DNA from 3 places in the Colwellia psychrerythraea 34H genome. Region 1 is predicted to be linked to each of the others. Evidence: predicted binding sites of a transcription regulator. Region 1 holds the regulator's gene; each other region holds the start of a gene.
The links. Region 1 encodes FliA, which starts transcription of late flagellar genes. Its sites were predicted from a motif close to CTAAAGNTNNNNNNNNNNNNGCCGATA; they were not measured.

Region 2: a site for FliA is predicted at 2,054-2,080, ahead of CPS_RS14185 (VC2046/SO_2500 family protein). Genes of this name have one in related genera too.
Region 3: a site for FliA is predicted at 3,614-3,640, ahead of CPS_RS15500 (flagellar protein MotY). Genes of this name have one in related genera too.

What each region holds. Positions count from the first base shown of each region.
Region 1 is NC_003910.7:1,560,378-1,565,302, forward strand. Features, by position in the region: gene flhF (flagellar biosynthesis protein FlhF) at 1-1,068, shown strand, start outside; gene CPS_RS06745 (MinD/ParA family ATP-binding protein) at 1,115-1,957, shown strand; gene CPS_RS06750 (RNA polymerase sigma factor FliA) at 1,997-2,716, shown strand; gene cheY (chemotaxis response regulator CheY) at 2,824-3,207, shown strand; gene CPS_RS06760 (protein phosphatase CheZ) at 3,282-4,025, shown strand; gene CPS_RS06765 (chemotaxis protein CheA) at 4,039-4,925, shown strand, end outside.
Region 2 is NC_003910.7:3,300,876-3,305,800, forward strand. Features, by position in the region: gene CPS_RS14175 (S9 family peptidase) at 1-600, opposite strand, end outside; gene CPS_RS14180 (YchJ family protein) at 829-1,320, shown strand; gene CPS_RS14185 (VC2046/SO_2500 family protein) at 1,340-2,014, opposite strand; gene CPS_RS14190 (ATP-binding protein) at 2,157-3,443, opposite strand; gene CPS_RS14195 (response regulator) at 3,835-4,551, opposite strand; gene xthA (exodeoxyribonuclease III) at 4,884-4,925, shown strand, end outside.
Region 3 is NC_003910.7:3,610,344-3,615,268, reverse strand. Features, by position in the region: gene CPS_RS15520 (Fe-Mn family superoxide dismutase) at 704-1,288, opposite strand; gene CPS_RS15515 (Grx4 family monothiol glutaredoxin) at 1,561-1,911, shown strand; gene CPS_RS15510 (peroxiredoxin) at 2,064-2,669, shown strand; gene rnt (ribonuclease T) at 2,781-3,476, opposite strand; gene CPS_RS15500 (flagellar protein MotY) at 3,727-4,602, shown strand; gene CPS_RS15495 (M1 family metallopeptidase) at 4,793-4,925, shown strand, end outside.

The sequences.
Region 1 (4,925 bases):
AGTGAACTTCAACAACAGACAGCTAACACTGAAGCTGAACTATATAATAGTGATCATATTACTGCCAATATATCTAATAATATGTCATCTTCAAGCCCACTTGCTAAAGGTATGAATGATGATGCTCAAGTATCCTCACAAGACTTTGCTAAAATGCAGCAAGAAATGGCTTCTATTCGTTCATTGTTAGAGCATCAAGTATCAGGTTTAATGTGGCAAGATATGGCACAAAAAGATCCTCAACGGGCGGTATTAGTAAATCGATTACTGGCTTTAGGATTAAATGAACAAATAGCGGATCAGATTGCAGGATATGTTCCTGAGCAATCACATGAGAAAGAAGCTTGGTTACAAGCAACACAACTTATCTCTCAACAAATTAATACTACACAGAATGATATAATCAATCGTGGCGGAGTCGTTGCTTTAGTCGGCCCTACCGGTGTAGGAAAAACCACTACTATTGCCAAACTTGCAGCAGGCTTTTCCCAAGTACATGGCAGCGATCAAGTTGCGCTTATTTCTACAGATACTTTCCGTATTGCCGGCTTTGAGCAATTAGCAACCTATGGAAAGATTATTGGTTGTCAGGTGAGTCTGGCTAAAGACAGTCAAGCGTTAGATATATTATTACAGCAGTATTCGAAGAAGAAATTAATCCTAATCGATACTGCAGGTATGGGACAACGAGACATGCGCTTAGCTGAACAATTGACCGCATTAGTATCAAATGCTCGCGTAAGGATTCGAAATTATTTAGTCTTAGCGGCTAATACGCAGCAAGGTGTCATGCAAGAAAATGTAGATCGTTTTAAAAAAGTACCATTATCGGGTTGTATTTATACTAAACTTGACGAAAGTATCAGTATTGGTGAAATAATTACAACTTCGATTCAAAATGGTTTACCAATAGGTTATCTTACTGATGGACAAAGAGTTCCGGAAGATATTAAAGTTGCAAATGCTGAGAAATTAGTTACCCTTGCAGATAAGATGGCGACTAAGTCAGTAAATAATAATGTCACTGTTTTACGGCCGATGCCTGTAGCACCCGCTGCAACGTTATAAGACTCTGGCTAATAGCTAAATATATATAATTAGAAGTAATAATTAAATGATAGATCAAGCGAGCGGCTTAAGAAAGATGCAAGGTTTACAACAAGTTAAAGTAGTAGCCGTGTCAGGCGGAAAAGGTGGTGTTGGTAAAACCAATACCTCGCTGAATACAGCTATTGCGCTAGGACAACTCGGCAAACGGGTTTTAGTTCTCGATGCCGATTTAGGTCTTGCAAATGTCGATGTAATGTTAGGGTTAAGGGTTAAGCGTAATCTATCTCATGTATTGTCAGGAGAGTGTGAACTTGATGACATTATAATTGAAGGTCCTGCTGGCATAAAGATTATTCCTGCAACTTCTGGTTCACAATCAATGGTGGATTTAACGCCATCTGAACATGCTGGTCTCATTCGAGCTTTCAGTGAAATGAAAACACAGTTTGATGTATTGATTGTTGATACGGCTGCTGGCATTTCTGATATGGTCTTGAGCTTCACTCGTGCCGCGCAAGATGTCATGTTGGTGGTTTGTGATGAACCTACTTCAATTACAGACTGTTATGCTCTGATGAAGTTACTGAGCCGTGATCATGGTGTATTTAAATTTAAAGTTGTTGCCAATATGGTGCGTAGTCCGAAAGAAGGACAGCAGCTTTTTGCAAAGCTAACTAAAGTAACCGATAGATTTCTTGATGTCGCAATAGAATTAGTCGCTGTGATCCCATACGATGAAAATATGAGGAAATCAGTTCGTAAACAACAAGTTATAGTAGAAGCATATCCACAATCTCCAGCTTCGTTAGCTTATATAGATTTAGCAAAAAAGGTAAGCCAATGGCCAATACCTAAACAAGCATCAGGGCACTTAGAATTTTTTATTGAACAGTTACTGGCTAATTAACTGACTAACTTAGCATTACTTCAGTGAGAGTAACATTACGTGGTAAAAGTGAATAGCTATAATAATCAAATTGATAAAGCAGCTCTTCTTGAACAACAAACTGTTTTAGTCAAGCGCATTGCTTATCATCTTTTAGCAAGATTGCCAGCAAGTGTTCAAGTTGATGACTTGATACAGTCAGGAATGATTGGTTTATTTGAAGCGGCAAATAATTTTGATAACACTAAAGGCGCAAGCTTTGAAACATTTGCTGGTATCAGAATCCGTGGCGCTATGCTTGATGAAATACGCCGAGGTGATTGGACGCCGCGATCTGTTCATAAAAATAGCAGGATGATCAGTGAAGCGATAAAGCAACTTGAAGCACAATTAGGCCGAGATGTTTCTGATGTTGAAGTTGCTGAAAAATTAGATATTTCACTGAAAGATTACCATCAGATATTGAGTGAAGTAAGTACAGGAAAAATACTTGGTATTGATGATCTTGGTGTTAATGAAGATGCTATTAAGCCAAGTGATGACTATATTGGAGATGATCCATATCAAAGTATTGAGCGAATAGCTTTTAAAAAAGGCTTAACTCAATGCATTAAGTCTTTACCGGAACGAGAAGCTCTAGTACTGTCTTTATATTATGATGAAGAATTGAATTTACGAGAGATCGGGCAAGTACTCGATGTGAGTGAATCACGGGTAAGTCAAATTCATAGTCAAGCGATGCATCGTTTAAAAGCACGTATGCAATCTTGGCAAAGTTAATTAGACTGTGAATAAGCTAGTGATAATGAGTATAAAAAATACCTAATTAGGTAAAATGAAAATGTTAGAAAAAATAATTAATTTTGAATGTTTCGCCGGAGAGTGTCTTGGATAAAAATATGAAAGTACTTGTAGTTGATGATTTTTCAACCATGAGACGTATAGTTAAAAATTTGTTACGTGATTTAGGTTTCACCAACATTCAAGAAGCTGATGATGGCAATACAGCGTTACCCATGCTTCAAGGTGGTGATTTTGATTTTGTTGTGACAGATTGGAATATGCCTGGTATGCAAGGTATCGATTTACTTAAAGCGATTAGAGCAGATGCTAATCTCTCACATATCCCCGTTCTACTTATCACTGCAGAAGCTAAAAAAGAGCAAATCATTATGGCTGCTCAAGCAGGTGTTAATGGTTATATTGTTAAACCATTTACAGCCGCAACATTAAAAACTAAGCTAGATAAAATTTTTGAACGCTTAGCTTAATGTGAAGGCTTTAGTTAACAGTAAATTTGTTAGCTAAATTAAGGTGTTGACAAATATTCCATTAAGGACTTTGCATGAGTATAGCTATGACAGGGCGGATTTCATTAGAGCAAGCAAGATCTTTGGTTGCTTTTTTGGAGTCTGATGAGCAAGACGCAGCGGATGCGATTATTGCTGAGATTCAAAATCCAATCAATTCCGAACTTTTTGCAGAAATTGGTAAATTAACTCGCCAGCTTCACGACTCTTTGACCAATTTTCAAGTCGATTCTAGGTTAAATGATCTTGCTACTACAGATATTCCTGATGCGAAAGAGCGATTGAATTTTGTTATTACGAGAACAGAAGAAGCCGCAAATAAAACTATGGATGCCGTTGAGGCGATATTTCCCGTAGTTGATACCATTGCTGAGCAAGTGGCAACTGTCAATCCTTCATGGACAAAGTTGATGAATAACGAGTTGGACTTGAAAGAGTTTAAATCGCTATGCATTGATATCGATACTTTATTAAAAAATACCGGTAAAGAAACTCAACATATTCATAGCTTAATGACAGATGTATTAATGGCACAAGACTTTCAAGACTTAACAGGTCAAGTTATTCGAAAAGTTATTGAGTTAGTTAGAGAAGTTGAAGAAAGTTTAATCAATATGCTGACAGCTTTTGGCCTGTCTGCAGAAAAAACGCAAGGACCAAGTAATCCTAAAGTAGGTGAAAACCTTGTTGAGGGACCAATTGTAAATGCAGCGAACAGAGATGATGTAGTAGAAGATCAAGATGATGTTGATGATCTTTTATCAAGTTTAGGATTTTAAGGGGAATTACTGCATGTCTTTTGAAGCAGATGAAGAAATTTTACAGGACTTTTTAGTTGAAGCGGGTGAAATCTTAGAATCGCTCTCAGAAGAACTAGTTGAACTTGAAAACGATGTAGATAATGCTGAATTACTGAATTCAATTTTCCGTGGTTTTCATACTGTTAAAGGTGGCGCAGGTTTTTTAAGCCTTGGCGACTTAGTCGATGTCTGTCATGGCGCAGAAAATATATTTGACTTATTGCGTACCGGAAAACGCTCTGTTAATGCAGAGCTTATGGACACCATTTTATCTGCCTTAGATACTGTCAATGACATGTTTGTGATGGTACAAAATAAGGAACCACTTGTTCCTGCAGATGCTACTCTACTCGCTGAACTTGCCCGACTAAGTCACCCTGATGTAAGTACGCCAGCTGTGACTGAAGTCATTGAACAATCAACTCCGACAAATGAAGAATCAAGCTCAAGTGATGAAATGAGTGAAGATGAATTTGAAAAATTATTAGACGAACTACATGGTTCTGGCAGTGTTTCGGCATCGCCAAATCTTAGTGAACCGGCTCCTTATTCGGCACCTACACCGAGTACTGATGGGGCAAGTGATGAGATTTCAGACGATGAATTTGAATCACTATTAGATGAATTACATGGACAAGGTGCTTTTTCAGTTGACGCTGCAGCTTCCACTAACAGCGCTCTAAGTACTTCTAGTGATGATATTGATGACCTTGAATTTGAAAAGTTACTAGATGAATTACACGGTAAAGGTAATGCGCCTAAAGCTGTTGAAAGTTCGGTAACTAACAAGCCTGTTAGTATTCCAACTCCTTCCCCTGAAAAAGAAGTAAAAGCAAAGGCAGCGGTTCCTAAAAAAGTGGCTCAGAAGAAACCTGCTCA
Region 2 (4,925 bases), 1.7 Mb from region 1:
TGAAATAGTTCTAGCAGGTTTTGCTGACATTTTTAAACTGGCCAGCTCTTTAATTTGACCTGTTTGTAGATTATGGGCATAAAAAACATTACCTACTTGGTAAGCTATCTCTCCATTATTCAAAAAGAGTGCATTACGTTCAGCATTTGAGGTAAAGGTAAGCTGTTTTATCGTATTACTGACCAGCGTTTTTACAAAAACATCCCCATTAAAAGTGTAGACTTTATGAGTGCGCGTTTTATTCAGCACTCCGTTTTGATAGGAAACAGTATGCTTACTTGATAAATTGACTGGTGAAGCTTCGTTATTATTTAACAGGTTTACTGCATACAAATCACGTAGAGGATTACCTAGTTGCTTCTGCTGATAATAAATGCTGCTACTATCATCTCCCCAATACCAAGACTCTGGCGCGCGACCGAACCAATCTGGATCTGCCATTATCTGCTCTAAAGTGATGATATCCGTTGCTTGTGCATTGGTTGCAACAGCGCCTTGAATTTTCTCTGGCGCACTGGTATTTAAATGCTCATTAAGTTGAGTATTACTACAAGCGGCTAATGAAAAGCTAAGTGCTGCGCCAATAAATTGTAATTTCATAAAATAAATTCTTTTGTTGAGTTCTGTTGTTAAAAAATGAATGAGGAGACGCTAAGTTATACCAATGAGATTGGTATTAATCACTAATACTGGCAACTATTGAGCATGTAATTAACCCGATATCCTAATCGAAAAAATCAACAAAGGGTAAAAGAAAACGACCAATAGCGCTTTATCTGCGTTAAAATATAATGGTTTACACATACTATCATCATTGGACATATTGTTATGCTTTGCCCTTGCGGTTCGTCGTTGCCATTTAATGCTTGTTGCCAACTTTATATTACACAACAAAAACACCCCAGCACCCCTGAACAATTAATGCGCTCGCGCTTTAGTGCCTATGCAACAAAAAATGGTCAATATGTTTTTGACACTTATGCTGCCTCCCAGCGGTTGAAGCAGTCTGTCACTGAAATTCAAACGTGGGCGGATGAATGTATTTGGTTGGCATTGAAAATACATGAAAGCGATGAGACTACCGTAGAATTTTCAGCCTATTACGTGGTTGATCAAACCTTGTGTGAATTACGTGAAAAGTCAAACTTCACTATTGAACAAGGTCAGTGGCGCTATATTGATGGCGATATCACCGTACACAATGAAATTGTGACGGTTAAACGTAATGAAGTTTGTCCATGCAACAATTATCCAACGGCATGGTCAACAAAAAGAAATAAAAAATTTAAACATTGCTGCGCTAAGCAAATAGGTATTTAAACGTTTATATAACGCTTATTTAGTTAAGCAATGGCGCTTTAACTAAAGATTGTTGAATGCCATCTAACCAGGCCTTGGCATTAAAGTTTAATGACTGACTAAGTGGTTTATCTGTTTCAATTGTTGCTGAATTTAATTGTTCTTCTTGTAACTGGTTATTGTGTGCTCGGCTTAACTCTGCTGCTTGCTTATGCTTGAGTTGAGTAAATAAACTCGTATTTTCTAAGACTTGGCTTTCAATATGTTTTTTATCATCACGAAATGCCAAGGGTTTAGGCATCATAGCGTTAGTTAAATGTATATTAGCTAGGTCATTACCTACAATAGTATGCGCTTGATTGAATTGGTTAACATCATCCAGCGTGGTTAATGCCAATGCGGCTTCGTCGGGTAGGTTAAACTGTTTTCTCAAAGCAACAGTCGACAAATCAGCAGGTGTTACCTCTTTGGTTTTCGGTAACAAAAATTGGCTTTGTTCACGTACATCTTCAGCTAACATAGCCAACATCAAACTAAAATCAGCACGACGGGTTTGTTCAACACTTTCATTTAGTTGTTCACCAAGTTGCAACTCATGAAGTAAAACGTTAGTTGATGAAAAGTCAGTGGCTAAATGCCCAGCACAGTTCTTTATCACGTCATTACTTTGTGAGATGTTATTTGTTGAAAACTGCTGTGAAAGCTCTACTGCCAATGCCTATCTACTTATTTATCGGTGCTTTGATAATTAAGTTATCGGCTGAATGTAAAAAATATTTAGCCAATAAGGCAATAAATTTAAAATAAATTATAGAGTAATTATTTAATCAATAATTACTCTATCTTAATAAGTTAAACTAACTCATCTTAATGGGCCAAGTCAGTGTAAATGCTGCCCCACCAAGCTCACTATCGCCGATAGAGGCATGACCTTGATGCCACTCCATAATACGGGCCACAATCGCTAACCCTAGGCCAAAACCACCTGTTTCACGGTTTCTTGATTGGTCCCCGCGTGAGAAGGCATCAAAAATAACTTGTTTGAACTCATCAGACACGCCATCGCCATTATCTTCTACACAAATTATGCATTGTCCGTTTTCGATAGAAAGAGTCACTCTCACTTTATCATTGCCGTATTTAATGGCGTTACTGATAAAGTTATTCACCGCTCTGTCCATAAAGTGCCCGTCACAACAAACATAACTGTCAGGCATATTATTAATAAACTCAATCGAGTTTACAAATTGATCATGACTGGCTATTTGAAACTTAACTAAATCATTTAAATTAGTGCTAGTAAAATTAAGCGCTGGTTTGTCATTATCAAAAGCAGCATAAATAAGCATCTCATTGATAAGCTCTTCCAGTTCACAAACATCATTACTAATTTGCTTCTGATATTTAGCACGCTTTTCATCGTCTTTGATTGTATCGAGCATCTGCAAGGCAAATTTTGTTCGTGCTAATGGTGTTCTTAACTCATGCGAAACCGCATTAGTTAATTCTTTATGTGCTTCAATAAGCCGCTTTATTCTTGCCGCCATCATGTTAAATGAGGAAATCATAGGCGCTATCATAGTCGACTTTGCTGCGGGTGCCGTACTATCAAATTGCCCTTGACCAAAATCTCTGGTTGCCCTTTTGAGCTGTTCTAAATCACGAGACATAGGCCATAACCAAATAAAAATAACGATACCAAAGGTTGCCAAAATCATTACACGGTAAGTTGCTTTTACTCGCGGCCTTGTTGGCATTTTTGCAGGGCCTAACGTAATGACTGAATCACTATCTTTTAGTAAATAATGAATCATCACTTGATCGTCAAAATAATAAATATGGGCATTTGAGTGTGATAACGCATTGTGATCGGTGTGATCAATGGCTTCCACTTCAGCTAAGGAGACTAACTTTAAAGGCAACTCCCATCGTTTTGCTGCGCCAGCGATTATCTCTTCCCATTCTTCTTTAGGATGTTTTTGTACATAATCGCCTGTGGCCATCATCAGGGTTTTATAACCCGTATAAGACTCAATGTCTTGCTCAAGATAAGAATTCCATACTTCATCAAGTGCCCAAGAAAAAATGATGAATGTGGAGATAATAAAGAAATAGAGATTGAAAAACGAACGACCTAATTTCATCGACGTACCTTATCAAGAGATTGTAATAACAATATACCCAAACCACTTGAAGATGCGTGTTTCAGGACGACTAAGCTATTCATGATCAAGGCGCCTCATTTTATTAAGGGTTACTCCCTTAAAAAAGGAGGCAACGAAGAGCATGGTTTGCTTGGACGTCCCCACAGGGCTGGTTTAGAAAAACTTTATGCTGCGTTATTGATTTCGACAAGGGGCCAACCCTTCTCTTCAATCAATGCCTTATCTAAAGGCATTTCTAATTCCAGCTGAAACCTGCATCTTCAGGTAGCTTGGGTATAAGCTTAAGAAAAAGGCTTTGTTACTACGAGTAGGTAAACAAAGCCTTGATATTTTAATGACTATAACATCACAGTGACATTAATTTAGAGGGCTAGCTCCATGCATCTGGAACAAATAAATAACCTTGGCCCCAAATAGTTTTGATTCTAAAGGGTGTATCTGTACTGTCATGTAATTTTTTACGTAAACGAGAAATACGTACATCCACACTTCTGTCTAAACCATCATATTCACGGCCAATTACTGCCTTGTATATATAATCACGGTTTTGCACTTCTCCGGCTTTACCCGCAAGTAACCATAACAAATCAAATTCTTGACTAGTTAAGTCGACATTTTCATCTTGTAAAGTCACTTTACGTGATGCTTTATTGATGTATAAACCACCACAAGTAATTTCACCTTTCTCTTCACTTTGGTTAGGTAAATCTCCGCGGCGTAACAATGCGTTTACTCTTGCTAGCAATACGCGAGGTTCAACGGGTTTGATAACATAATCATCTGCACCAATTTCTAAGCCAAGTACCTGATCAAAGTCAGTACTTTTTGCTGTCAGCATTAACACGGGTCCATTAAATTCTGGGCGTAAATCACGGCAAACACCAAAACCATCTTTACCGGGTAACATGACATCTAAAATAATAAGGTCAGGAGAGAAAAGCTTTACTCGTTTAGCTACTGTATCACCACGAAATTCTTGTTTAACGTGGAAACCTTCACTGGTTAGAAAGTCAGTGACTAAATCGGACAGTTGACGGTCATCTTCAACCAATAATATTTTTTTTACGCTTGAGTTACTATCTGGCATGTTCATTTCCTTATTTATTACGCGTTCTTAATGTAAATTGATAAATAACTGTTCTGACAACTGTATTAACAGTTTTCTATATCGTGTTGCTTATTTAGGGTTAGCTTAAACAAGTTATTACGGTTAAACAATAGGCTCTACCAGTTGTTACGAATAAATTACATTTTATAACAGGATGTGAAAAATAAAACTTGCGAGAAGCTAGATAAACACGCAAGATCATTGTCTTAATTTATACCCGTTTGTATAAGAAAGTACTCACTTCTTTATGCGAAATGGAATGACCAAACAATACATTACGATATTGTTTGCTAAAAGCCTTTAGGAATACTATGAAAATCATCTCTTTTAATATTAACGGCCTTCGTGCTCGT
Region 3 (4,925 bases), 2.0 Mb from region 1:
ATCCGCTAAAAAAAACTCAAAAAAAAGCCCGCAAACTAAGTGCGGGCCAACTATAACATCAAGTTGATATAAGGAAATTACATTCCAAGAAACATGTCAGAGAGAAAAGATAGTAAGCTATCATTTCGGAGTAATCATAGTTAATGATGTCTCCGTAAGAGTACGAAGTAAAACATCATTGCGCTAACTCAGAAAACAAAACCATCATAATAGTCTTTATTTACTTCGACAAACTAAAAAAAATGCATCTTTCGCATTATAAAAACTAATGCGAAGAGGGCTAAGGGGTTAGGTTATTAATAAAATGAATAACTATTCGTTTTTTTTCATTAAGCCCAGTTTAATAGGGTTTCAGATTGAATTTTTATACATAAGTTGATTTTTATTTAAATGTGGCTCAGTCTGTTTACCTCAGCGTACCTATTAATTACTTTTAGATTATTTTTCAGAATCAGAAAATCTAATGTAAATAACATATGCCGTTCTCCCCGTATAAATAAAAAAATGATACTAGATGATAAATTGGCTAGAGAGCTTTTATGTTTAGCTGTTTAGATCAAGTAGTGATTTTGGTGGATTTGTACATTTGAATATTGCTAGTGGGAAAGACGCTGGAGTGTTTTTGCAGTTAAGTAGAATATTTTGTTTAGAGAAGACCTAACAAAGATCAGAAACCTTTGTTAAGTCTGCATAAATTTTGTCTTTACGAGCTAAAGTTAGCTTGAGCAAAATCCCAGTTAGCTAATGCCCAAAAACCGTTAAGGTAATCAGGTCTTACGTTACGGTAATCAATGTAGTAAGCATGTTCCCATAAATCTACAGTAATAAGTGGCGTAACACCTTCGTCAGTCAATGGTGTTGCTGCATTTGAAGTATTAACGATAGCTAAACTGCCATCGGCATTCTTTACTAACCAAGTCCAGCTAGAGCCGAAGTTGTTGATAGCACTATCAGTGAATTTAGCTTTAAACTCAGCAAAAGAACCAAAGTTACTATTGATTGCAGCTAATAAATCACCTGATGGTTCACCACCAGCGTTTGGACTTAAGCTATTCCAATAAAAAGTATGATTCCATATTTGTGCTGCATTATTAAAAATTCCAGCTGAAGACGTTTTAACAATCTCTTCTAAGCTTTTATTTTCAAATTCAGTTCCGCCAATTAAGCCATTAAGCTTAACTACATAAGTGTTGTGATGCTTTCCGTAATGGAATGATAACGTTTCTGCTGAAATGTGCGGTTCTAATGCGTTTTGCTCGTAAGGTAATGCTGGTAATTCAATGGACATTATACTCTCCTAATTGTAATTCTAATTTTTAACCAAAAATGGGTGTGTTTTTATATAAACTTGAGTAAAATACTCAAGTATTATTTATATATAGGTATTGTGAAGGCAACTTTCAAGGCTATATATTTTAAAATCAATAGCTAAGCTATTTATATAATAGTACTTATTCTATTACCTTGTATTGAAAAGAGTTGATAATTTGTTTTTTATCTCCATATGTAAGGTATCTGAGTGCAAAAGAATAGAATAAGTATTAATTAAGAGAGGGTATTATGGATACAATTGAGCGCATTAAAGAACAAATTAGCGAAAATACGATCTTGCTATATATGAAAGGGTCTCCTAAATTACCAAACTGTGGCTTTTCATCACAAGCATCACAAGCATTAATTTCTTGTGAAGAAAAATTTGCTTATGTTGATATTTTACAGAACCCTGATATTCGTGCAGAATTACCTAAATATGCTGATTGGCCAACCTTCCCGCAATTATGGGTTGACGGCGAGTTAGTAGGTGGCTGTGATATTATTATGGAAATGTTTCAACAAGGTGAATTACAAACCTTAGTGAAAGCTGCCGCGTCAAAAAATGCATCAGCAGAAGATAGTTCAGCAGACGCATAATAAATATTACTTAACTAATTGATTTTATATACCTGTTACCATTTTAAATTCAGCTTTAACCATGAATTTTGATTGGTAACGAGTATTTATCTGCCACAAATTTGTAGGCAGAAAATTAAACTTTTTTAACATAAAGATAAATGGAGCATAAAATGAGCGTATTAGTTGGTCGTCAAGCACCAGACTTCACTGCTGCAGCAGTATTGGGTAGCGGTGAGATTGTAGATAGCTTTACATTAAGCGAAGCAATTAACGGTAAAAAAGCAGTAGTATTTTTCTATCCTTTAGATTTTACTTTTGTTTGTCCATCAGAGTTATTAGCTTTTGATCACCGTATGGAAGAATTCAAAAGCCGTGGCGTAGAAGTTATTGGTGTTTCAATCGATTCACAATTTTCACATAACGCATGGCGTAACACTCCAGTAAATGACGGTGGTATTGGTCCAGTACAATACACTTTAGTTGCTGATACTAAACATGAAATTTGTAAAGCATACGATGTTGAACATCCAGAAGCTGGTGTTGCATTCCGTGGTTCTTTCTTAATTGATGAAGAAGGCAACGTACGTCACCAAGTAATTAACGATTTACCACTAGGTCGTGATGTTGATGAAATGATACGTATGGTTGACGCACTTCAATTCCACCAAGACCATGGCGAAGTTTGTCCTGCTGGTTGGAACAAAGGTGATAAAGGTATGACTGCTTCTCCAGAAGGTGTTGCTTCTTACCTTACTGATAATGCAGATAAGTTATAATTTTTGCTGAATTTGTTAGTTAATCGCATAAATTGATTAACTAACATGCAAAAACAAAAAAACCGCGAAAGCGGTTTTTTTATATCTAAATTTTAGTTTATTGTTTAGTTGTTATACTTCTGTTTCTTCAACAGCTATCGGCCAACCACCTAGTGCTCGCCACTTATTAACGATGTGACAAAATAGTTCAGCTGTTTTTTCAGTATCATATAATGCACTATGCGCTTCGCTATTGTTAAAGTCTATTTTTGCAGCGATACAAGCCTTTGCTAAAACGGTTTGCCCTAGCGCAAGACCGGCAAGCGTTGTAGTGTCAAAACTAACAAAACTATGAAAAGGGCTGCGTTTAATCTTACAGCGCTCGGTAGCGGCATTTAAAAAGCCTAAATCAAAGGCTGCATTATGCGCAACAATAATAGCTCGCTGACAACCTGCAACTTTCATTTTCTTTCGAACCAATTTAAAAAGATCTTTTAGTGCTTCATCTTCATCAACTGCACCGCGTAACGGATTTGTTGGGTCTATACCGGTAAATTCCAACGCTTTAGGTTCAAGGTTTGCACCTTCAAACGGCTCAATGTTAAATTGTATTGTTTCATCGATAGAAAAATCACCGGTGTCTTCATCTAAATGTAACACTGAGGCTGCAAGTTCAAGTAAGGCATCTGTTTGGGAATTAAAACCGGCTGTTTCAACATCAATAACAACGGGAAAGTAACCGCGAAATCTTTGAGAAAATTTGCTTTTTACTTTTTCAGAATTAGGATTGCTTTTTTGCTGGGTATCTATAGAGCTTGATTCAGACATTAGTCACTAAGTATTATAGGTTTAAATAATGCCGATTATTATCGCAGAAAGTTTATTTAAAAACGACAATGAAGATGGCTTATCAGTCATTAAATTGATTTTTTTACTCTGTAAAGCGATTTTTAACCGATAAAATGCTAAAGTTATCTGAGTTTAGGGCGATACCCTATATATCCAATACAGGCAAAAGTGAATAGTCCTGTTACCGCTATCGATATTGTGCATAATTATGAAAAAAATAGTCACATCAATGAGTACTTATTTTCTTGTTATAGCTAGTTTAGTCACTAGTTTGCTAGCTAGTGATGTAAAAGCCGGCATACGCCAATATAGCGCAGATATCCATACCTCTAAATGGCAATTATCTGACGATTCACGCCTACAATGCACATTATCACACCAAATCCCTCGCTATGGCGAAGCTCGATTTTCAGCAAAAGCCAGCCGAAAGCTTAATATGGAATTTGAGTTAGATATGATGCTGTTACCGGATAACTACTCTTTAGCTGAAGTTCGCAGTGTTGCCCCTAATTGGCAGCCAGGTACTGGTTCTCGTACCTTAGCGAATATGAAGTTACATAAACAGTTTAACCCTAGTCTGCCGAAAAAAGTTGCTTGGACTATGTTAAGTGAATTAGAGCAGGGCATGAGTCCTACCTTTTATTATAATGACTGGTATAGCGAACAAGATAAAATATCTGTTGGTCTTTCAACCGCTCGCTTTAAAAAAGCTTATAGAGATTTTGTTGGTTGTGTTGGAAATTTATTGAATTATAGTTTTGATGATATTGCTTATACCGTACTTAACTATCAATCAAGTAGTGATAAATTCACTAAAGCATCACAAAGACGTATCGAGATGATCCGTCAATATTTGAGTTTAGATCCAGAGTTAGAGTTGGTGTTGATTGATGCTTATTCTGATAGTTATGGTGGTCGTTGGTCTAATTTAAAATTATCAGAACGCCGCGCTGCTAAAATCAGAGATTATTTTGTAGAAAATGGCATTGAAGTAAGCCGAATTGAAGCAAAAGGTTATGGTGAGAAGCGCCATATATCTTCCAATGACACCACGCTAGGGAGAGGAAAAAACCGTAGAGTGGTCATTCAAATGCAGAAACCATAACTTAACCCAAGTTACTATATTGAGGTGTTGTTAAAGTACTGTAAATAATACTTGCTACTATCTCAATAGAGCGCGTAAAAAATATAAAGTAAAATATTGAACAGGCCTGTAGATTCGCAGTAATCTACAGGCCTGTTTTTGTCTGAGCCCTGTTTGGGGACGACTTTTTAATTTTAAGGTATAAAATGTCATGAAACATTTTTCAAAACTTTGCTTTTTACTCAGCACTTTTGCTGTGTCTATAGCGCCAGTTACATGGGCCCATGAAGGGGCCACTCATCAACACGCTAACGTGTCAAAGTTAACTGATGCCTATACTTACG